Regions from separate parts of the Rahnella sp. ATs2 genome, predicted to be linked through region 3. Evidence: predicted binding sites of a transcription regulator. Region 3 holds the regulator's gene; each other region holds the start of a gene.
The links. The regulator PhoB, encoded in region 3, activates phosphate uptake and scavenging genes when phosphate is short. The targets are predictions, from matches to a motif close to CTGTCATAAAACTGNCNNAT.
Positions count from the first base shown of each region.

Region 1: the regulator PhoB is predicted to act here: its motif matches at 5,777-5,796, upstream of pitA (inorganic phosphate transporter PitA).
Region 2: the regulator PhoB is predicted to act here: its motif matches at 5,637-5,656, upstream of phoA (alkaline phosphatase).

Region 1 covers NZ_JBLYPL010000028.1:48,011-56,321, reverse strand. The annotation lists gene ACJY2G_RS22855 (hypothetical protein) at 263-847, shown strand; gene ACJY2G_RS22850 (helix-turn-helix transcriptional regulator) at 959-1,573, opposite strand; gene ACJY2G_RS22845 (hypothetical protein) at 2,252-2,518, opposite strand; gene ACJY2G_RS22840 (LysR family transcriptional regulator) at 2,662-3,546, shown strand; gene ACJY2G_RS22835 (hypothetical protein) at 3,785-4,276, shown strand; gene ACJY2G_RS22830 (NAD(P)/FAD-dependent oxidoreductase) at 4,333-5,547, opposite strand; gene pitA (inorganic phosphate transporter PitA) at 5,868-7,373, shown strand; gene uspB (universal stress protein UspB) at 7,585-7,920, opposite strand; gene uspA (universal stress protein UspA) at 8,260-8,311, shown strand, end outside.
Region 2 covers NZ_JBLYPL010000032.1:16,482-24,792, forward strand. The annotation lists gene ACJY2G_RS23715 (DHA2 family efflux MFS transporter permease subunit) at 1-1,071, opposite strand, end outside; gene ACJY2G_RS23720 (HlyD family secretion protein) at 1,068-2,270, opposite strand; gene ACJY2G_RS23725 (cation diffusion facilitator family transporter) at 2,535-3,446, shown strand; gene phoA (alkaline phosphatase) at 4,131-5,555, opposite strand; gene ACJY2G_RS23735 (L,D-transpeptidase family protein) at 6,361-7,281, opposite strand; gene ACJY2G_RS23740 (DHA2 family efflux MFS transporter permease subunit) at 7,545-8,311, opposite strand, start outside.
Region 3 covers NZ_JBLYPL010000009.1:193,221-201,531, forward strand. The annotation lists gene ACJY2G_RS11905 (helix-turn-helix domain-containing protein) at 1-82, shown strand, start outside; gene phoR (phosphate regulon sensor histidine kinase PhoR) at 115-1,434, opposite strand; gene phoB (phosphate response regulator transcription factor PhoB) at 1,457-2,146, opposite strand; gene sbcD (exonuclease subunit SbcD) at 2,385-3,623, shown strand; gene sbcC (exonuclease subunit SbcC) at 3,620-6,868, shown strand; gene ACJY2G_RS11930 (ABC transporter substrate-binding protein) at 7,105-8,118, shown strand; gene ACJY2G_RS11935 (ABC transporter permease) at 8,130-8,311, shown strand, end outside.

The sequences.
Region 1 (8,311 bases), on a different contig from region 3:
ACGAAGAAATTAAAAATATTCCTAGACACGTAATTTATTTTGTCAGCAATAGAAAAAATACCATCTATTATCAGGCAGTTGCACTGTGGGTTTCACAAATTTTATTTACTTGATAATAAGATGATCATATTTGGTTACGTTGACGACTGCATTCTTACCCGATAGTATACCGGAAAGCTTATTTGGTAATAATAACGGAGATGTATTATCAGGTATACGCAATGATCTCTACGGAAGCCGATGCATTTAAAGGAATGGATTAATGATGCGCATTGCACTTATTGACTCATGCACATTGACATATGTAGGGTTAAAAAACCTCTTTTCTTTAATCCGCACAACTTCAGGCATTACGTTCAATCATATCAGTGCGGAAGATGCGCTGGATAAACATGCTGAAAACTTCGACGTTTATATCCTGGAACCAGGAGAGATCGGCTTCGAGTTTAATATTGATAAATTCATCTATAATTTAAAATCGAAAACACAGCAGGAAAGCAAAGTCATCATCTTCAGTGATAACATCATTGTTAACAGCAAGTTAGCTGACTTTTGCGTATGTAAAGAGAACTCATTCTCGAAAGTATATTTCTTCTTTGACAGCTTATTGAAAGGGAAATACGACTCAATCAAACCTTTTCTTGAGGACTATTTGCTCAGTAAAAACGAAGTCATTCTGCTCCGCTGCCTGTCAAAGAACCAGCGAATGAAAAGCATTGAGAAAATCACGGCAATTCCAATTTCTAACCTTTATTACTACAAATACAGCGCGATGAGAAAGCTCGGTCTTAAAAGTACCAAAGAGCTGTTTCACTACCTTAATCGTGTGCTCAATCATTCTGTATGACAGCCGGGCCTCGGTAGTTCATCTATAAAAAAAGCTATCGTTTATCGATAGCTTTTTTGCCTTATAAAGACGACTTTTCAGGGTATCCGGGCAAGAAAATCTGTGCACTGATCACTGCATAAGATACTTGTACAAATCTATCGAATTTTTAAGCCCCAATTTTTTCATGGCATTTCGCTTGTGGGTACTGATCGTCTTACTGCTCTTCCCCATTTTTTGCGCTACACCCGAATTGGTCTTCATGCTTTTAATCTCACATAACACTTCGCGTTCCATTGAGGTCAGACACATTCTCGCCGGATGAAATACTTCATTTTTCTTTCTGTTTAAATAGGGGCTGATTGTCATCTGATAATTAAGGTCAACAACACCGGTAATGAGCATCTTTCTCAGCACCGTTAACTCTTCCTGTTCAGAGATGAGCATATCAATGTTCTCTTCAACCAGGCGTGTCAGTCTGTCGTATTGTTCTATTTTAGTGATTACAATGACGCGCGGTGGCTTGTATAAAAAATCCATTCTCCGGATGAACTTAATCACAGAGTTAAAGTTTTCTACGTTATTATTTATCTCAATAATAATGCAGTCTACGCTCATGCCGATTCCAGATTCGTAGAACTCATTCAATGAAGTAAATAAGTTAACTTTTGAATTAACATGATTAAGGATAGACGAGAGCGTCAGCATCTCATAATAGCCAGAGTGGATAACAACTGTTTGTTTCATTTATCATTCCATTGGTAGTACTTTCCGTTGTAATTCTTTTCTGAGGAAAAATCCTAATCCTCCTGAACACGGGCTAATCTTAGTGAGGCTGTTTTGACATGTCGATAGCGGGGAGGTCGGGCGGGCGGACTTAGGAATTTTCTAAACATATTAGATAAATCTGTAAATAACCAAAAAACAAGAAATTAATCACCAGACATTAACATTCAAGCAGCATAAAACACTAATCATAAATAATAAATAGTCGCATTCTCTGTTTATATTTGCTTTCAACTATTTTTCCAGTCTGATTGACATGTATAACAACGTTATAATTTTGATGGAGAAAATGGCAAATAATCACCAATACTCAATGATCACTAAACATATCGCTCTTTTTACTCATTTTGCTTAGGAATTTTCTAGTTTCTTAAGTGAAAAAAATCAGAAGGCAGGATTGATTAATTTTGAGCACAAAATAACAAATCTATTACCTCATCCAGGCGGTTCTTCCGTGCCGGTCATAGCAGGTCAGGTATAGTGGGATCTGTGGCGGGGTGTTTCACTGATCAGACAGAATGCAAAGGACGCAGTAAAGTGCCCTTCGCATTCGAATGCATTCACCAAATCAATGATAAGGACTTCTTTTATACATTTTGGATATTTTGGTTATCCTTTTGAAATAATTTTATTCCACTTTCAATGACTAAATCCTTTCCCTTCCAGTAATTCTTGCATTAGCCTTAACTCGTCCTTGTAGATATACCGCAACTGATTTCCATCAGAATAAATATCCTGGGCTCCCATGAAAACCAGACACGGGAATGACTCTGGCGCAGATTCAGAAAGGGCGATGTCCAATTCTTCATCAGTGAGAATCGAGGGATTCATAGGGTTATGGTTAATATTCAAATAATCTTCTACAAACCATTTTTCAAATGTCGGTTTATCAGTCAGGACTTTCATCACACCTTCTTTTCATTAGCACGGCAACGGGTGTTATTAAGCATTCCCCTGAGATAAGACACAATAGAGGTTTTTCGAAGTCGTGCTTTGAATTTTTTATATCACCTGAACTAAGTACTTGATCAAAGAAAGAATAACTGAAAATGAACAATAAATTTGACTACAATCTCATCAAAACGCTGGTGCTGGTGTATGAAACCAGAAGCATGAGTAAATCTGCACAAGCATTAGGAATATCGTCACCCACGCTGACCTATGCATTAAATAAACTCCGTGATTATTACAATGACCCCTTATTCATCAAATCCGTCAAAGGACTAAAAGCCACACCGCTTGCTAACCAGCTTTATCCCTCGTTTAAAAATGTTGACGAAGAAATATCCCATTCCTTAATGGTGAGTACTGATGATCCCCCTGAAATTTCCAATGTTATTATCAGAACAAATACGATGATTGAATATTATTTGGTTGATAAGTTATTAAAAAATAAAAAATTTCCCCAGGAGTTAAATTTTACCTTTAACAACCGCATCATGCTGGAAGACCAGCGGAGCACCGCGCTGGTATCAAGAGAAGTCGACATTGATATTGGCTCAGCCATCAGACATAACCACTCGTTCATTTCAACAAAGATTGCCCAGTCACGGATCGTGGGTTTGTGCCGGAAAGGACATCCCCGTATAAAAAACCAATTGAGCGACGAGCAGTGGATGGCAGAGGAACATATCGTTCTCAGCTCCGCCGAAACCAGCGCTTACCTTCCTGAGAAGCTGTATGGATTGTCTCATCAGAGGAATATCCGTTACAGATCTAACTCGCTGATTAATATGCTTTACTGTATTGAAAAAAGTGATGCTGTGATGTTCTTTCCGGCATTCCTGCTCAAGCACATCCCCGTACACTTAAACGTGCGCAGTGTCGAAATTCCCTGGATGGAGGAAGATACTATTGATATTTATGCTTATATTCACAGTAAGGCGAAAAATGACGAGAGACTGGAATGGATTATCCAATTGCTGAAGAATTAGAAAATAAATAATGAGGTATTATTTGCATTCAACTCAAGGAAAATGATGCAACACGTGAATTGTATATCACAAAATCCGATGAATAACCCATAATTAAGTTTCCTAAACACAATTGTAATTTAACTAAATGAATTTTAGGAACACAGCTTTGATATTATATATCAGTTACCATAATAAAATCAGCTATTCACTTCCGATAAGGTGAATTCCAACCCACATAATTTATTAGAAGAATAATATGATTACTATTGAAAGAAGCATTCTCAGAAAAGGTCACATCGGTTTTAAAGTTGCTGCATACCAGCAGCTTGATCATATGCGTACGCTGCACTCATCCTTTCCGAGGGAGGCCGACTGGGCCGGATTTTACGTGGCCAAAACTAAAAATGTGGCGGCGGGATATCGTGTTGATTACCAGCATCCCTACGGGCATACGGTCACGCTTATCCATGATATGAAAGTGCTTATATGTAAAGGACCGGAACTGGAGAACTCAAGTATTACCGGTTTTGCTAAAGCCAGAATGATTATAGATGCCCTGCCAGAGGACATGAAAACATCTGTCATTAAACTAAACAGCCCCTTAATTCCCGCGCTGGGGAGGCTGGGATTTTGTTATCAGGGGCCTCATGATGATGAGGGTGGAATTGAAATCATCATTCCGAACAGGCTGATTGCGTTTGTGGCAATGCATGAGAAAATTGATTTTGGCGTTAACAAATACTTTTAATAAGACGAAAAAATGATGAGCAGCTGGGAAACCTCTCCGACTGCTCAGATATCCATTTAGGGCTGATTCACGGCGAACGACCGCGCCACCAAATCTTGCGCACACGCCCACGCCGAACTCCAGGCCCACTGGAAGTTATACCCGCCGAGCCAGCCGGTCACATCCACCACTTCGCCGATGAAATACAAACCGGGGACTTTCGCCGCCGCCATCGTTTTAGAAGACAACTCTTTGGTATCGACACCGCCGAGTGTCACTTCTGCCGTGCGGTAACCTTCGGTGCCATTCGGCTGCACCTGCCAGTTTTGCAGCTGTTCCACCAGTGCGGCCTGTTGCGGCACGTTCAGCTGTTTGAGCGTCACATCCGGAAGCTGTCCCAGCGTTTGCAAACATTCCACCAGACGCTTCGGCAGTTGCATCGCCAGCGTATTCTTCAGGCTCTGATTAGGATGTTCCTGACGCTGCGTATTCAGAAACGCCGCCAGATCGACATCAGGAAGTAAGTTAACACTTACAAACTCACCAGGCTGCCAGTAGCTTGAAAGTTGTAAAACAGCCGGACCTGAAAGACCACGGTGAGTAAACAGAATGCTTTCCCGGAACACCGTACCGTCTTCGGCGGTCAGCACCGCAGGAACAGAAACGCCAGAAAGCGCCTGTAAATGTTCAAGCAGCGGTTTGTGCAGGGTAAACGGCACCAGACCGGCGCGGGTAGGCAACACTTTCAGGCCAAACTGTTCCGCCAGACGGTAACCAAAAGGCGAAGCGCCGAGTCCCGGCATCGAAAGCCCACCGCTGGCAACAACAAGTGAGTGAGTACTCACAGCTGAGCCATTCACGTTGATAACAAAGCCTTCTTCCGTTTTCTGAACGTCGGTGATTTCACTTCTCAGACGCACATCAACGTTACCCGTTTCGCACTCTTTATCGAGCATCGCCACAATCTGCTGCGCGGAGTCATTACAGAAAAGCTGGCCGAGGGTTTTCTCATGCCAGGCGATATTGTAACGGTTGACCATATCGATGAAATCCCACTGGGTGTAACGCGCCAGTGCAGATTTACAGAAATGCGGATTTTCAGAAAGATAAGCCGCCGGCTCGGCGTAAAGGTTCGTGAAGTTGCAGCGTCCGCCACCCGACATCAGGATTTTACGTCCGGTTTTTTTGCCATTATCCAGCAGCAGAACCCGGCAGCCACCCTGTCCGGCCTGTGCCGCACAGAACATACCTGCAGCACCTGCACCAATGACGACCACATCAACCTGTTCCACTTTCGGCCTCTCTTTATGAATATTCGACTACGTTTTAGATAGGGTTTCCCCTTCTGAGCGGGCGTGCTGCCCCCTGAGTGGCGCGAATTGTAAGGGACAGACGCGTCTTAAACCAGTCAGACAGCTTGCTTTCTGAACGTCGTAAGGAAATGTTTCAGCTGGCAAAGGAGGAATAAGATTTTGATAAATAAAAATTTAATTGAAACAAACGTGATTTTTGAACTGTTTTTAGTCAAAAAAATGTCATATTTTCCTTTTCCCCTCACCCTGTTCTCGCAGATAATGCGCGGCGTTCATGACCACTAACTGGCGTAACAATTATGCTGCATCTATTTGCCGGGTTGGATATTCATACCGGTTCGTTATTGATTCTCGCGTTACTGTTTGTTCTGTTCTACGAAGCGATTAACGGCTTCCATGATACGGCCAACGCAGTAGCAACCGTCATCTATACCCGGGCAATGCGTTCGCAATTAGCGGTCGTGATGGCAGGGGTATTTAACTTCTTTGGCGTCCTGCTCGGTGGTTTGAGCGTGGCCTATGCCATCGTCCATTTACTCCCAACCGATCTGCTGCTCAATGTAGGTTCCGCACATGGCCTTGCCATGGTGTTCTCTATGTTACTGGCGGCGATCATCTGGAATCTCGGCACCTGGTATTTTGGTTTGCCGGCGTCCAGTTCCCATACCCTTATCGGCGCCATCATTGGCGTAGGGCTGACCAATGCATTAATGACTCACACTTCCGTGGTCGATGCGTTAAACATCCCTAAAATGATTGGTATTTTTGCTTCGCTGATTATCTCTCCGCTGGTCGGGATGATTATCGCGGGTACCATGATTTTCCTGCTGCGCCGTTACTGGAGTGGCAATAAGAAACATGCCCGTATCCACCTGACACCGGCGGAACGTGAGAAGAAAGACGGCAAGAAAAAGCCGCCATTCTGGACGCGTACCGGTCTGATTCTGTCGGCTATCGGCGTGAGTTTCTCTCACGGCGCTAACGATGGTCAGAAGGGTATCGGTCTGATCATGCTGGTGCTGATTGGCGTGGCGCCAGCGGGTTTTGTGGTGAATATGAACGCGACCGGTTACGACATTACCCGTACCCGCGACGCCGTGACTCACCTCGGCCAGTATTATCAGCAACATGTTGATGCCGTGCCGCACGTGGTTGCACAGACGCCAATGGTGCCTGCACCGGACGTCAATATCGCACCGACTGATGAGCCTAAAGTGTTCCACTGCGACAGCAGCCACGCACTTGACGCTATCGGCCGCGCGCAAACACTGCTGACCAATCTTCAGTCTTACAGCGACCTGGCACCGGAAGAACGCAGCCATATGCGCCGTCTGCTGATGTGTGTTTCTGATACTGCGGATAAAGTGGCCAAGCTGCCGGAAACCTCTCCTGCGGATAAACGCTTCCTCGGCGAGCTGAAAACAGACATTCTGCAAACCGTTGAATACGCACCAATCTGGATCATCATTGCTGTCGCTCTGGCGCTGGCACTGGGTACCATGATTGGCTGGAAACGCGTGGCGACCACCATCGGTGAGAAGATTGGTAAGAAAGGCATGACGTACGCACAAGGCTTGTCTGCACAGCTGACCGCGGCCGTTTCTATCGGCGTTGCCAGCTATACGGGTATGCCGGTTTCCACCACACACGTGCTGTCTTCTGCGGTTGCAGGGACCATGATTGTGGATGGCGGCGGTGTGCAGTCGAAGACCGTGAAGAACATTGCAATGGCGTGGATCTTAACCCTGCCAGTGTCGATTGTCCTTTCCGGCGTGCTGTACTGGCTTGCGCTGAAGCTGATCTGATAGCTTTCTGAACGGCATTAAAAAGGCGACCCTGCTCAGCAGCGGTCGCCTTTTTTTTTCCTTTTTCACACATCCTCCCTAATTCATAACCAAAGTAATTGGAGTTGCAGCAAGGCAGCAAGCGAGAGAATCCCGATGAGCTGACACAGGTCAGTGATTCGGGTGAACGAGAGCCGCTAACGCCGCTGCAGCTTCAAGTACGAAGGGTATGCTAGTACCAGATCAGCATCGCTAACATACTGATTAAAATTAATCCGACCAGTGCAGTTGTCAGCATAAACTGACCGCGGACCCGTTCACAACGGCGGATAAACTCAGGATCGTGATGTTCAACATAGCGCTGAGCATAAATGTAACGCACCAGTCTTATTTGTTTGCTCGGCTGGCCGTGCGACGTGAAGAATCCCCCGCCATCAACGTATTGATACAGCAGCGGATCGCACCCCCGCAGTACCACCAGCAATGCGCGCAAAGAAGAATAATAGCGCAGCATATTCACGACACACACAAAACATAAAGCCCAAAACAGCGCAACGGGACTGATCATGATTCCCCCTCAAGGCGAACTGACACCGCGCAATGCACCGGTAAAATAGCGGCGCATACCCGACGTTTCGCCCTGCCTTTCCGCAATTTCACACCCCCGGGCAAACTGCGCCCGCCCTCTTTTCGTACCACAGAAGATTGCCAAAGCAGGAGAAGCCTGCATTATTGAGTGTAGGAAACGAATCCCGAACTGTTCATATTATTTCTATCTATAGATGCCCGGATTTGGAAATGGGATCTGTATGCTTGATTTCTCTGACCATTTTGGCGCTATACTGAAGTCATGACATTCGCATGATGCTGATATTGCTATTAACCGACTTATGGAAGGAGTTTTCTTATGGCTTACAAACACATATTGATTGCTGTTGACCTCTCACCTGAGAGCAAAG
Region 2 (8,311 bases), on a different contig from region 3:
CGCCGAATAGATAAACGAGGCGGCCAGCAGGAAGAAACCAAACGCAATGATGTAACGCGTCTGCACGATGGGCATCAGTTTCAGCACCAGCGGTATCGACAACACAATCAGTATCGCGCCCGGCGACATCACCAGCCCGGAAAGCGTGGCGGTGTACCCCAGCTGTTGTTGCGCCAGTTGCGGAATAACCACCGAACTGCCGTACAGAATCATCGCCATCCCGGCCATCAGCAAACCGGCCACTGCGAAGTTTTTATCTTTCATACAGCGCAAATCGACCACCGGCTTTTTGGCGTACAGCAGCCAGTAAATCGCCCCGACAATCCCGGTAGCTGCCAGTACGGCGAACGTCACGATAAAGCCAGACTTAAACCAGTCGTCATCCTCACCGCGGTCCATCATGACCTGCAGGCACCCTAAGCCCAGCGCAATCAGACCGATACCGATGTAATCGATGCTGAGCTTGCCTTTGGCCTTACGTTCCCACGGTGGGTCTTCCAGCAGCTGATAAATCGCCAGCAGGGCGATAATGCCCACCGGAATGTTGATCAGAAACACCCAGCGCCAGCTGAAGTTATCGGTGATGTAACCGCCCAGCGTCGGGCCGACAACCGGCGCGACGATGATGGCAATGGAAGACAGACCAAACGCCTTACCGCGATCTTCCGGCTTAAAGTAATCAAGCAGAACCGATTGCTGAATCGGCTGCAAACCGCCGCCGAAAAAGCCTTGGAGGATGCGGAACAGAATCATCTGCCACAGTTCGGTGGCGACCCCGCACAGGAAGGAGCAGACGGTGAACATGCCGATACAAATCAGGAAGTAAGTTTTACGCCCCATGACGCGGCTGAGAAACGCCGAAATCGGCAGCACGATGCCGTTCGCCACCAGATAGGACGTCAGCACCCAGGTTGATTCGTCATAACTGGAAGACAGTGACCCAGCGACGTGCGGCAGCGCCACGTTAACGATGGTGGTGTCCAGGATTTCCATGAACACCGCAATGGTTACAACGGCGGCAACTGCCCACGGATTGGCCTTGGGTTTCCAGTAGCTGCGATCTTCATTCATTCGACGGTCACCGTCGGTTCGACTGACAGACCCAGCGGCAGGTGATGATTTTCATCCAGCCCGCTGTCGATGACGATTTTCACCGGCACGCGCTGAACGATTTTCACATAGTTACCGGTGGCATTTTCAGCCGGGAAGGCCGAGAAGCGCGAGCCGGTGCCTTGCTGAATACTGTCAACGTGGCCGTGAAGTTTGATGTCAGGGAAGGCATCAACGGTGATTTCCACTTTGTTGCCGGGACGCATACGTTCGAGCTGCGATTCCTTATAGTTCGCCGCGATCCAGATATCTTTCGACACCACGGAGAACAGAGAAGTACCGGCCTGAACCAGCGTGCCGACCTGCACATTACGTTTGGTGACATAGCCGTCGAACGGTGCCCGAACCTGCGCATAGGAAAGATTCAGCGTCGCGGTTTCCAGCTGAGCTTTTGCCTGCTCAACCTGTTGCTGGCGTGCCTCAACGTTAGTTTCAGCCTGACGAATGTTCAGCTGCACCTGAGCGGCAACCTGAACCTGCGCTTTGGCATTTTCAAGATCGGCCGTTGCAGAACGCACCTGCGCATTGGACGTATCAATATTTTGTTGGGTGGTGGCACGTGGATCCACACCGCGCTGGCGGCGGAAATCAGCGGTAGCATTCAGCAAATTGGCTTCCGCACGGGTTTGCTGAGCTTTAGCCTGCGCCAGCTGCGCCGGATACTGCACTTTCGCCAGATCGTACTGCGCCTGAGCCTGATGCAACTGGGCGACGGCCAGACCGAGCTGCGCCTGTGCCTGATCGCGTTGTGCGGTGGCATCACGCGGGTCGATTTCTACCAGCAAATCGCCTTTTTTGACGAACTGGTTATCTTTCACCGCCAGATTCGTCACATAACCGGCGATTTTTGGCGCGATGGTCACGGCATCGCCTTCGGTGAAGGCGTCATCGGTGCTTATCTGATCTTTGGTCATCAGCCACCAGACCAGTGACACGACCACCATCACCACCACGACAATCCCGAGGATGATCAGCGGCTTCTTGCCCGGACCTTTGCGCTTTTCATCGTTATCCTGATTATCGTTATCGGACTCTTTATCGGACCCTTTCTGGTCTTTGGTGTCTTGCTTGTAACCTTCTCCTGATTTGACCTGGCTGGAGTCGAGTTCTGAGTGTGCGTCTTCAGACGCGGAAGGCTGGTTATTTTTTTCGTTTGTCATAATGCTCATCTGATTATCGGTGCGCGCGCGCCGGAACAAAGAAATCTTGTTTTAAGCTAGATTGTATTGATGTAAATGCAAGTAAATATAGGTCAATAAACCTCAGTGAGAGCACGAAGATCCAAACCATAGGGAAGGTCTTAAAATAACGAAATGGGTTATACTGCTGACCTGGTATTTGTATTTATCAAATAAATTTGATTCTTTGCTTCAGGAAATTCTTGTGATCACTTCCCAAAAATATCTGCTCCGCAGGAGCAAACCATGAGCCGTCCAGCACCGTCCTACAAAGGGCTGACACGTATTGCCTCGCTGGTTTCCCTGTGTGTGGCGCTGGTTCTGGTCTGCGTAAAAGTCTGGGCATGGGCTGCCACTGGTTCGATTGCCTTGCTGACCTCGGCGGCTGACGGTCTGGTCGATGTGCTTGCGTCGATGGTGACGTTAATCGGTGTGCGTTACGCCATCCGTCCTGCAGACAAAGGCCATCGCTACGGGCACGGCAAAGCCGAAGCCGTTGCCGCCTTTGTTCAGGCCTTGCTGCTGGGTGCGGCGGGGCTGGTGTTGGGCGGTGAATCCATCGGCCGTATCATTAACCCGGAACCACTGGCGCAGCTTGGTCTCGGGATTTGGGTCATCATCGGCAGCTCTCTGGCGGCCACCGGTTTAGTGCTGATGCAAACGTACGTGGTGAAACGCACCGGCTCGACCGCGATTGCCGCTGACCGCGCCCACTACGTGACGGATGTCGCGGTGAATATCGCTGTTCTTCTGGCGCTGATTTTCGAACGCTACTTCGGCTGGACGCGTTCCGACTCCATCGGCGCACTGCTGATTTCCTTCTACATGCTCTGGAACGCCCGCGGTATGGCGGCGGATGCGCTGAAACAACTGCTGGACAGGGAACTGAGTGCCGATGACCGTAAGCGCGTGAAAGCGGCAGTATTAAGTGTCGAAGGTGTACGCGGCGTGCATGACATTCGCACCCGCAACGGCGGCGACCGCGTATTTGTCGAGTTTCACGTTGAGGTTGATGGCGCCCTGACGGTGGATATCGGCCACGATATCGGTGATGCCGCTGAAATGGCGGTAAGCAAACTGTTCAAGTCAGCGGATGTGACCGCGCATCTGGAGCCGGACGGGATTGATGACGACAGACTGGATAATTTATTGCACTAAGGTTTAGGCAATGGGTTGCCATCCAAACTGGCCTTAAGGTCAAGACCGTGGGCGTCGGCCCACACCGACCAGAGACCCGGTAACGCGCGGGCCTCTGGACTCCGCGCTTTTTTCACTGCGCGCTGTCGCGGGTATGACGGACATGTTCTGATGCAATCGTGCGTGGCGCAAATCCAGGTGCTTCGCACTGCCTTCTCTCGGTCTTCGAGCCTCTGGTCTCGAAGCCGCTCCGTTCAGCTGAATTTTGAGCACGCCAATCAACTCATCTAAAAGATAAATCCATTCCGTTTTTGAATTTAAGATCGTGCGGGCGATTCAGAAATCTTGCTGAACGGAGCGGCCTGGAGACCAGAGGCTCCAGGACCGAGAGAAGGAACCGCGCAGCGGCAAGATTTCCAGCCTGTCGGTGCGATACCTGAAACATAGCCAGCGAGCGGAGCGCGCAGTAAAAGAGCCGGAGATCCTTAAGAGGCGCGGCGATAGGCGCCTCTTGAGGCCAGTTTGGGTGGCAACCCAAGGTGTTGACCTTTGGGCCAGTGTGGGCGGCGAGCCCACGACCTTGACCCTAAGGCCAGTTTGGGCGGCAACCCAAGGTGTTGACCTTAAGGCCCGTTTGGATAACAACCCAAGGTTTTAGAATTTTAGGCTTTTGAAAAGCCGCCCAAATGCAGCGGCTATCCTGCATTACTTGATCGCCATGGCATCCCGCATCGTATAGAACAAATCTGTCTGATCTGTCAGACCGACCACATTCCCCGCATGCGGCCCGAACGCGGCTATGCGCAGTTGAGTCCCGGTATGTCCCTGCGAATCATCTTCGGAGTTGCCGTAGCTGATGGTCATCGGCGCGCCGTCTTTGGTGGTCAGCGTCTGCGTCAGGCCCGGTGCTTTGGCGTCGGTTTCGATTATTTGGCTGGAATGCGCGTGGTCGGCGGTGACGATAACCAGTGTGTTGCCGTCCTGACGGGCGAATTCCAGCGCTTTCTGTACGGCCTCATCCAGATCGACCGTTTCACCAAACTGTCCGCATGGGTTGGCGGCGTGATCCTGCTTATCAATTGATGCGCCTTCAACTTGCAGGAAGAAACCGTTCTGATTGGTTTTCAGCAGGTCGATGGCTTTTTCTGTCATCGCCGCCAGCGTCGGGATATCTGCCGTGCGTTGCGGATTGGCTTCACAGGTCACGGCAGGTTTGTCGATATTGCCGTGATAAGTGGCTTTCGGCCCCTGCCAGCGTACCGGCATGTTGCCTTCGGAAAACAAGCCCAGCACCGGTTTCTTCTGGTCTGCCTGCGTGATTGCGCTCAGTTGTTCAGCGTTCTCTACCCAGACATAACCCTGCGCCAGCGCCTGGTCTTTCAGTGATTTCCCCTGGAACTCACCGGCTTTCGCCAGCTGACTGAATGACTTTCTGCCGCCGCCCAGCGTGACATCCGCACGAGCCTGCAACAATTGTTCAGTGATGGAACCGCGTCCGCCGTTTTCCAGGGCGTTGCTGGCGCATTTCTCTGCTGTTTCTTCTGGGCCGTAGCATTTGCGCGAGGTGACATGGGCGATTTGCGCTGCCGGTGTGGCATCCTGCAATTCAGCGGTAGAAACGTTGCCGGTGGCTTTACCCGCCGCTTTGGCAATTTCGAGAATGGTCTGGTGATCTTTACCGTTTACATCCACGCCAATCGCACCGTTATAGCTTTTGACGCCGGTTGTCCAGGCAGTGGCGGAAGCGGCGGAGTCAGTCACATAACTCGGCTTCTGCGTTTTCTTGTCCAGAGAATAATGTGTGTACTGACCAGTCAGCGGCAGGGCATCGATGCCTTTGAAATAGCCGCCTGCACCTTCGGCATAGTTACGCGCAGAAGTAATTTCAGAATCACCCATGCCGTCGCCAATCAGCAAAATGACGTTTTTCACCGTTTTGTCGGACAGCGATGCTTTCAGCGCGGCGGTCTGATCACCGCTCAGGCGGCGTGCGCCACCCGGTTCTGTCAGCACGCCTTTCGCGGCGCGGTCAGTCAGCGTGTCAGTTTCAGCGGCGAGGGAGGCGGCAGAGGCGGAAAGCAGCAGGGCGGCAGTCACTGCACGGGCGATCAGAGATACAGATTGTTGCATTGTCAAAACTCCTTTTTATAAACCGTCGGAAATAAAAAAACACATATAGATATTTTTTGTTACCGGAAGGTTAAGGGAGAGTTGTGACGGTTTAATGACAGGCACCGGGTTGGTGGTGAGACTGGGGGTTAACTTCAACTTCAACTTCAAGGTCAATACCTTGGGTTGCCACCCAAACTGGCCTTAAGGTCAAGGTCGTGGGCATCGGCCCACACCGACCAGAGACCCGGTAACGCGCGGGCCTCTGGACTCCGCGCTTTTTTAACTGCGCGCTGTCGCGGGTATGACGGACATGTTCTGACGCAATCATGAGTGGCGCAAAATGTCATCGCTTCGCGATCCCCGAATTTCAGGTGTCGAGCCTCTGGTCTCGAACCGTTCATTCGGTGCCATTTTTGATCACGCCAATCAACTTTTCTAAAAGATGAAAAACAGTCTGTCTTTGAATTTAAGATCGTGCGGGCGATTCAGAAAGCTTGCTGAATGAGAGGTTGCAGACCATAGGCTGCAATCCCGAAATGAAGGCACCGCAAAGCGGCAAGATTTCCAGCCTGTCGCCGTGCTATCTGAAATATAGCCAGCGAGCGAAGCGCGTGTTGAAAAAAGCGAGGGGAGTTCAGAGGGGAAAAGCCTTTCCCCTCTGGTCGGTTTCGGCGCGAGAGGCCGTGTGATCACCGCAACTGAGAAACCGAAACTTTCTCGGCACAGCTTTCAGTGCAACTGAGCAGCCGCCCTTTGCATCGGCACTATGCAAAAAAAAAGCCCCGAAGATCGGAGCTTTTTCACAAAGACATCAAAGACGCTATCAGTTGACCTGAACCGGCATACCGGAACGCATCTCGATCGCGCGCTGAACCACAGTCTGGTTAACCGCAGGATCCATCGCAACGCTGCTTGCGCTGCCGGTCAGAGTGATTGGCAGCGGTTGCTGGGAATCAAACTCTTCCTGGTTAGAGGACAGCGGGTTGTGGATCTCAATGTAACGTTTGCCGTCTGGCTCAATGGTGGCTTTCACCGGTTCGTTGATGAACTGAACGCGAGTACCTTGCGGCACGTTGTCGTACAACCATTTGATGTCAGCATCACGCAGACGCACACAACCGTGGCTCACGCGCAGACCAATACCGAAGTTGGCGTTGGTGCCGTGAACGGCATACAGACGACCCACGTACAGCGCGTACAGGCCCATCGGGTTGTCCGGACCAGCAGGGAAGACGGCTGGCAGGAATTCGCCACGTGCAGCATATTCTTCATGCATTTTCGCGGTTGGCGTCCAGGTCGGGCCGGCTTTTTTACGCTGAACGGTCGTTACCCAGTTCATCGGGGTGTCTTTGCCCAGCTCACCGATACCGATTGGCAGAACTACTACGGTGTTGGTGCCTTTCGGGTAGTAATACAAACGCATTTCAGCACTGTTGATCACGATGCCATCGTGCGGAGTATCCGGCAGGATCAGTTGCTGAGGAATGGTCAGCACGGTGCCAGGAGTTGGCAGGAACGGGTCAACGCCAGGGTTGGCTTCGAGCATGTTGCTCAAACCCATCTGGTATTGCGCTGCGAAATGTTCCAGTGGCAGGCTGCTGCCCTGAGGAACAGTGACTGTGATGTTTTCACCGACCAGACGACCGTTATTGGCCGGAAGAGGGTAGACCACAGCAAAAGACGCCTGGCTATATGCAGCAACTGCCAAAACCAGGGTAAGGATTGCGCGAATGCTCATTTTCATATTTTCGTTGGTCGTTAATGCCACACTGGCAGTTGTTGTCAGGATGTTAATTCCCCCCGACGCAGTCTAAACCGGCCGGAAAGATAGTGTACTTGCACATAGCACTTGAAAGGGACTCAGTATGTGTAACGAATCGCATTTCAGGGCCGCTAATTATAAGGATTTATTTCAAACAGGCCAAAGCTTTCTCACCATGTTAGAAAAGTTCCCTCAGCTAAACGCATTTTTTGATGCAGGCTCCACATTTATTTACATTCGTCTGCTCATTTACGGCAAAACGGCACCATGATCAGGGCCGCCAGGAACATCCAGGCCATCACCTGAAAAATATCGTTAAAGGCCAGGGTAAGAGACTGCGCGGCCACTTTGGAACCGAACAAACCTTTCGCCATCAGTAAGGCCTGCGCGGTGTCGGGCGTGAGATGACCGATCCTTTGCGCCAGCGAGCCAATCACTTCCTGCGCGCTGTCGCTATATTGTCCGAGACTTTCACCGAAACGCGCAACATGTACCCGTGTCCAGTCCTGCAACCAGGTATTCACGGTAGCAATACCAATCGCGCCACCCAGATTGCGCATCAGGTTAAACAACCCGGACGCATAACGCAGTTCCGGCCCCTGAAACGCGGTCAGCGCCATGTTCACGCTCGGTACGATACACAACATGATAAATAATCCCCGCACGACCTGCGGCCAGAAAAACTGTTCCGATCCCCAGAATGTGGTGACAGCCGTGGTCAGCCACAGACTCAGTGCGAAACCGGATAATCCCACGGCGATCAGCAACCGGCGGTCAACGCGGTTGATTAATCTGGCGGCAATAATCGTGCTGAAAAACTGCCCGACGCCGACCACAAACACCGTCGTCCCGATTTCCAGGCTGTTGAAATCGCGGATGCGGCCAAGGAACACCGGCGTCAGATAGGTAGAGGCATACAGCCCGAATCCGACCACCAGATTGAACAGACAGGCGAAGGTGAACGTTGGGTCGCGAAAAGGCGTCAGGCGCACGATCGGGTTTTTGGAATAAA
Region 3 (8,311 bases):
GCGTGACGAAACCAAACCCACCGGTGCGGCTCTGATCTTACTGATGCTGATCGAAGAAAAAGGTTTACAGATCATCTGCTAAAAGTAGCCACAGCGTGGGCTGTGGCTACTTTTTTATCCCTTCACATCGCTTTGGCTGGCCTGTTCCTGAGGAACAATCAGTTTCGGTGCCAGTGTAAATATAAAGCGGGTACCAACGCCGACTTCACTCATCACTTCAAGTTTGGCGTTGTGATGACTCAGGGCGTGTTTGACGATGGCCAGCCCCAGACCGCTGCCCCCCGTCTGGCGCGAACGCGCTTTATCAACCCGGTAGAAACGTTCAGTCAGACGCGGCAGGTGTTGCGGCGCAATGCCCGGCCCGTTATCACTGATCTGGAACTGCGCGCCATGCGGCGTTTGTTGCCAGCTGACTTCTATCCGCGTCCCCGCCGGGGTGTGGTTGACGGCGTTGTACACCAGATTCGACACCGCGCTGCGTAACTGATCTTCATTGCCAAAGACCTTCAGTTTCTCGTTTACACGGAACACCACTTCGTGACGGCCACCGCTTAAAGATTGCACTTCGCGCTCCAGCATGCCGAGCATCACCGGAATATCGACTTTCTCCTGCATATCGATATTTGCTGACGCTTCGATTTTTGACAATGTCAGCAGTTGCTTGACCAGCCCGTCCATGCGCCGCGTCTGTTCCTGCATGGTGTCCAGCGCTTTGGTACGAAACGGCTCTTCCAGTTTGGCGTCTTCCATCATTTCCAGATATCCCTGCAATACAGTCAGCGGGGTTCTCAGTTCATGACTAACGTTAGCGAAGAAGTTACGACGCGCACCTTCGAGCTGACGCATCTGCGTAACATCACGCGCCACCATCAGCAGTTGCCCTTCGGAATAAGGCATCACGCGAAACTCGACGTAATGCTCGTTATTGAGTTGCAAATTCAGGGCACGGCTGAAATCACGGGTCTGGATCCAGGTACGAAACTCGGGATAACGCAGCAGGTTAAAGATGTGTTGTCCGTTATCCTCCGGCCAGCGGAAACCGAGCAAATCTTGCGCCAGTCCGTTACACCAGAAAATATTGCCCTCTTCCGTCGTCAATACCACCGCATCGGGTAATGATTCGGCACCGCTGCGGAAACGTTTGATGAGCTGACCTAATTCACGACGGCGACGGCGGTTACGCATCTGCATCTGGTTCAGCCCGTAAAACAGAGGCTCCCAGCTCCAGCGGCCATTCGGCGGGGTTATGCTGCGGTCAAGCCACAGCCAGTGAGAGAGTTTGAGCTGGTTGTAATAATTCCAGCCCAGCGCCGCCAGCAGCGACGCAAAGAGGAGCCAGCCGAAATGGCCGACGAAGATACCGAGGATTAACGCGGGCAGGCAAAAGAGAAAGAATTCACCGGCCAATCGTTTCCATGACAAACGTTCTAGCACACAGATTCTCCGCTGTGGGGACTCAATAACGCGTTGAAAAACGGTATCCGGTTCCACGAACAGTCTGGATCATTCTGTCATGTCCACTGGTTTCCAGCGCTTTACGTAAACGACGAATATGCACGTCTACCGTGCGATCTTCCACATAAACGTTAGTGCCCCAGACGTTATTGAGCAACTGTTCGCGGCTGTAAACACGTTCGGAGTGGGTCATAAAGAAGTGCAATAATTTAAATTCGGTCGGCCCCATATCGAGCGCCTGCTCGTTGGCCATCACACGGTGAGACGACGGATCCAGGCTTAAACCCTGCATGTCGATCACTTCTTCCACCGCCATTGGCGAGATGCGGCGCATCACGGCTTTAATACGTGCAACCAGTTCTTTTGGAGAAAACGGTTTGGTGATGTAATCATCGGCACCGACTTCCAGGCCGCGCACCCTGTCTTCTTCTTCACCGCGGGCGGTCAGCATCATCACCGGAATTTCGCGGGTCAGTGCTTCACGTTTGAGATGTTTGATAAACTGAATACCGGAACCGCCGGGTAACATCCAGTCGAGCAGGATAAGTTCAGGGTAAGGTTCTACCAGCTGGCCAACGGCTGAATCAAAATCTTCAGCTTCTACTGCCTGATAGCCATTCTGTTCCAGTACAAAACACACCATTTCACGGATTGGAGCTTCGTCTTCAACCACCAATATACGTCTTGCCATCGTAGGTCCTGCCAATAGGTTAGCGATCTTTTATTTGATTGCGGGCGCCATTATGCGTCAGTTTTGTGACAGATTTATGAATAGAAAGGATGGTTCATTACAGTCAAATATGACAGATACATTTCTTCTATTCAGCTGCCATCTCGCTGAAATTGGTCCGATTTATCGGGGACAGCGTCCCCCGCCGACGTTTATACTTTGCCCCATTGTCGTCATCCAGGATCCATACGGGAGTCTCATGCGCCTGATCCACACGTCAGACTGGCACCTCGGCCAGTACTTTTTCACCAAAAGCCGCGCCGCCGAACATCAGGCATTTTTGCGCTGGCTGACCGGTCAGGTGCAGCAACATCAGGTAGATGCCGTGATTGTGGCAGGCGATATATTCGATACCGGTTCGCCGCCCAGCTATGCCCGCGAGCTTTACAACCGCTTCGTCGTCGAGTTGCAACAAACCGGCTGTCAGCTGATTGTACTGGCCGGAAATCACGATTCTGTCGCGACATTAAATGAATCACGTGAGCTGCTTTCCTGCCTGAATACGCGGGTGATTGCGACCGTCGGCGAAAACCTCTCTGAACAGATTTTAGTGCTCAACCAGCGTGACGGAAAACCGGGCGCGGTACTTTGCGCTATTCCGTTTTTACGTCCGCGGGATTTGCTCGCCAGTCAGGCGGGACAATCCGGCAGCGACAAACAGCTGGCATTACAGGAAGCCATCGCCGCGCATTATGACGCGTTGTGGCAGGCCGCGCAGACCAAACGCGACGAACTCGGCGTTTCGCTACCGATCATTGCTACCGGCCATCTGACCACGGTTGGCGTCAGCACCTCCGATTCCGTGCGCGACATCTATATCGGCACACTCGATGCCTTCCCGGCGCAGGCGTTTCCGCCGGTCGATTACGTGGCACTTGGTCATATCCACCGCGCACAGTGCGTCGCCAAAACCGAACATATCCGTTACAGCGGTTCGCCGATTGCACTGAGTTTTGACGAACTGAGTAAAGCCAAAAGTGTGTACTTACTCGATTTGGACGGCGCGACGCTCAACGCCATCGACACGCTGGAAATTCCCGTTTTCCAGCCGATGCAGATAATCAAAGGCTCGCTGGCAGAAATCGAAAAACAACTGGCGCAGTTCGAAGGCGGCGATGCGCAAAAGCCAGTCTGGCTGGATATTGAAGTCGCCACGCAAGATTATCTCAGTGATATTCAGCGCCGCATTCAGGCGCTGACGGAAGATCTGCCGGTAGAAGTGGTGCTTTTACGCCGCAGTAAAGAACAGCGTATCAACAGCATTGAGCAACAGGAGAAAGAGACACTCAGCGAACTGAGTGTCAGTGACGTCTTTGAAAGACGGCTGGCACTGGAACCGGATCCTGACGAACCGCGCCAGGCGCGGATGCGCACGCTGTTTGCGCAGGTTGTTGAACAGGTCACCAGCGGTCAGAATGCGGAGGACAGCGCACAATGAAAATTCTCAGCCTGCGTTTAAAAAACCTGAACTCGCTGGAAGGCGAATGGAAAATTGATTTCACGGCTGAGCCTTTTGCCAGCAACGGATTGTTCGCCATCACCGGCCCGACCGGCGCGGGGAAAACCACCCTGCTCGATGCCATCTGTCTGGCGCTCTATCACCAGACGCCACGTCTGAACATCACGCCAAGCCAGAACGAGCTGATGACCCGCCACACCGCCGAATCGCTGGCCGAAGTGGAGTTTGAAGTCAAAGGCGTTGGTTATCGCGCGTTCTGGAGTCAGCGCCGCGCCAAAAACTCGCCGGACGGCAATCTGCAGGCACCGAAAGTGGAGCTGGCATTACTGGCCGACGGCAAAATTCTGGCCGATAAAGTGCGCGATAAACTCGATGCCATCGCCACACTGACCGGGCTGGATTTCGGTCGTTTCACCAAATCCATGATGCTGTCTCAGGGGCAATTTGCCGCATTCCTGAATGCCGATGCCAATGACCGCGCCGAACTGCTGGAAGAACTGACCGGCACCGAAATTTATGGTCTGCTGTCTGAGCGCGTGTTTGAGCAACATAAAGAAGCGCGGATTACGCTCGACGGTTTGCATCAGCGCATGGCGGGTATCGAACTGCTCAGCGAAGAACAGCACCAGACGCTCGAAGCACAACTTGCTGAACTGAACGCGCAGGAAATCACGCTCAGTCAGCAGGCGCAGCAGCGCCAGCAGGATCTGAACTGGCTGCAACAGTGGCAGCAGGTGCAGCAAAAACAGCAGCAGTCTCAGCAACAACTGACCGCCGCAGAGCAGGAGAATCTGGCCGCCGCGCCGCAGTTACAGCAACTGGCGCGCAGCGAACCGGCAGAAAAACTGCGTCCGTTGCTCAACGATCGCCAGCGTTGTCAGGATGAATCGCAACGTCTTCAGCAGCAACTGGCGCACCTGACGCAGCAGCAGGAACAGCAAATCGCGCAAATGACGCCGCTGAATCTGGCGGTAGAGCAGGCACAAACGTCACGTCAGAAACAGGCGGAAGAACAGCGTCAGATGCAGACGCTGATCGAAGAAAAAATCCTGCCGATGGATGGCGAAATCACCCGCTTGCGTAAATCACTGACTGAAACACAGCAGTCGGTCACTGACGTACAAAAACTTGTCAGTGAGCATAACGCGACGCTGTTACAAATGACTACCGAACGGCAGAAGCTGGACGAAGAAAGCCGCCAGCATCAGACCCGCCAGACCGCGCTGACCGATGCACTCAACACTGCGCAACAGCGTCTGACTGAGCTGGAAAAACAGCACCCGCTGGCAGCATTGCATAAACGACAATCCGAACTCACGCAGCTGCGTCCGGTGCGCCAGCAGCTGTATTCGCTCGCGCAAATTTTCCCACAGCTTAATCAGCGCGTGCAGCAACAGCAAAAAGATTTCGTACAGTATCAAACGCAACTGGCTGAAGAAGAGCAGCGACTGGGGGCCATCCGCCTGCAATGTCAGAAACAGCTGGAGCATCTCAACGACGTTAAAGTACTGCATAAACAGGAAATGCTGATCGTCAGCCTCGAAGCCGAACGTGCGAATCTGCAAAGCGGCAAAGCCTGCCCGTTGTGCGGTTCCACATCGCATCCGGCGATTGAACATTATCAGGAGGTCAAACCTTCTGAAACGGCACAGCGCGTCGAGAAAATGCAACTGGAGTTCGATGCAGCAAAAGCCAGCGGTATCGAACTGGCAACAAAAATTAAAAGTCTGAAAGAACAGCAAACGCGGCTGCAAATCCAGCTGGAGCAAGACCAGCAGCAACTGAATGCACATACCGCAAACTGGCAACAGCTCAGCGCACCGCTGAATCTGACGTTTTCGCTACATGACACCGCCGACATCACTCAATGGCTGACCGCCCGCGATGAAGAAGAACAACAATCGCAGGCGCTGATTAGCCAGCACGAACAGCTGGCACGGGCGCTGCAACAGGCTAAAGATGCCCGGAACGACGCACTGAACGCGCAGCAGAAAGTGCAGCAGCAAAGCGCATTGCTGACCGAACGCATTACCCGGCTGGAAGAGACGCAGGCGAAATCTCAGCAAGACGTCGAACGGCTGCAAAAGTTGTTTGCAGAAGGCGAAAAAAACCTTTCAGAACTGACGGCTCAACGCCTTGAACTGTTCGGCGACCGCCAGGTGGCACAGGTTCGCGAGCACTTACATCAGCAACAACAGGCGGCAGAAAAAGCGGTCAGTGACGCGCAAACCGCATTGCAAAAAGCGCAGGAACAGCGCGATCAGCTGGCCGGGCAACTGGCGAGCACGCAACAGCAACAGTTGCAGACCACAGAACAACTGACGCAGGCGGAACAGGCGTGGCAACAGGCGCTGAGTGCCAGCGGATTTGCCGATGAAGCCGCGGTGAAACTGGCGCTGCTGGATGACGCACTCCGTCAGCAACTTCAGCAACGCAAAGAAAATCTGCAACAACAACTGGCGCAGGCGCAGGCGTTACTGGCGGATGCCGGTCAGCAGCTCGAAAAACATCGTCTTGCCCGCCCGGCTCATCTGAGTGAAACAGAAAGCGATCTTGATGTTCTGACAGCGCAACAGGCGGAAATGGCGCAACAGCTGAAAGCTTTACAGCAACGTCTGGGCGAAGTGAAAAATCAGCTGGAAAGTGACAAATTACGCCACAGCGGACAACAGGCGCTGATAGCTCAGATTGCGCAAGCGCAGCTGACCTGCGATGACTGGGGTTATCTGAATCAGATGATTGGCTCCAGCGACGGCGCGAAATTCCGTAAATTCGCGCAGGGACTGACGCTCGACCATCTGGTGTATCTGGCGAATCTTCAGCTCGAAAAACTGCACGGGCGGTATTTGTTGCAGCGCAAAACCAGCGATGCGCTGGAATTGCAGGTGGTCGATACCTGGCAGGCGGACGCCGTGCGCGATACCCGCACCTTATCCGGCGGCGAAAGCTTCCTGGTCAGTCTGGCACTGGCGCTGGCGCTGTCTGATCTGGTCAGTGATAAAACCCGCATCGACTCGCTGTTCCTCGACGAAGGTTTCGGCACACTCGACGCCGATACGCTGGACACCGCCCTGGACGCGCTCGACAGCCTGAATGCCTCGGGTAAAACCATCGGCGTGATCAGCCATGTGGAAGCGATGAAAGACCGTATTCCGGTGCAAATCAAAGTGACTAAGGTGAACGGTCTGGGCGTAAGCCGCCTGAGCAATGAGTTTAAAGTCTGACTGATTACCCTGCGGAGCACCTGACTGGTGAATTGCTAGCCATCTGCTCCGCAATGGATCCTGATTGTGAGCAACTGCGCAAAATTCGCACCAGCGCAGTGCGTTCATTGTTCCCAACCCGCTGAATTCCCGCTTATTCCCTCCTGCCGATAAACTGGCACGCCCTGTGCTTAACGTTATGTATACAAGTTGCAGTACAAGTTGCAGCGCCTGCATAACCGTTAAGGGAACCGCCTATGAATAACATCAAACCTGAAGTCGATAAAAAACGCCGCCAGCTGATGAAATGGCTCGCCATCACCGGCGGCGTCTCCACGCTTGGCGGTATGATCCCGACCTCGGTCTTTGCGGCTGATGACGATGAAATCCGCATTGGTTACTGGCCGATTGTCGGCGGTTTACCGTTATATGTGGCGCTGGAACAGGGCTTTTTTAAAGAAGCCGGACTGAATGTGAAAGGCATTAAATTCGCCAGCGCACAGCAAATTGTCGAGGGGATGATCACCGGCAGGATCCACGGGTGCGCTAACGGCACGGCCACGGGTGCGCTGGGTCTGGGGGCGATCACTGCACCGGATTTGTTCAAAATCATCTGCTCGAATCCGTCCAATCACCAGCTGGTTCTGGATGAATTTCTGGTGCCGCTGAACAGCACAGCGAAAGCGATCAGCGACCTGAAAGGTAAGAAGATCGCCTGTGGCCCGGGGATCCAGAACGTGACGATGGCGAAGATCATTCTGGAGAAAAATGGTTTCACTAATCCTTCAGTGATCGAACTGCCGGTCGGGCAGCACGCGCCTGCGCTGGCCGCCGGGCAAATTGACGGCGTGTATACGCTCGAACCGACCGGCACCGTCGGGCGGATGAAAAACCTTTCCCGCACACTGGAAACCGGCGTGATTTCTAAATATGTGCTCGGCAATGCAGACGCGCCCTGGTTCGGCGGCGCAGCGGCGCTGAACTCCAGCTTTATCGCCAGCAAACCGGAAGAAACCAAAAAGTTTATTGCCGCTTATCAGAAAGCGGTGGAATTCATTGCGGCGCATCCTGACAAGGCTCGCGAAAACGTCGCCGGTTACACCAGCATAGAACCGGCGCTGGTGAAAGAGGTGCCGCTGCCGGGCTTTGTGATGTATCCCGATTTAAAAGGCGACAACCTGCAATGGTTCCAGAAATTTTATGACGTCTTTACGGAAAGAAAAATCTTCAGCAAACCGGTGGATGTCGCTTCGCTGATTTATAAAGGATAAGGAGAAACAGGATGACTTCACGCTGGTCTTCAAGGTTACTGCCGCTGGTCGGCCCGGTGCTGCTGTTTTTATTCTGGCAACTGGCCGTCAGCGCAAAATGGCTGAATCCGGTGCTTCTGCCCTCGCCCGTCGAGACAATTGGCTACATGTTCCAGTCATTTTTCGATGCTTCCATGCGCACCGACATCGGCGC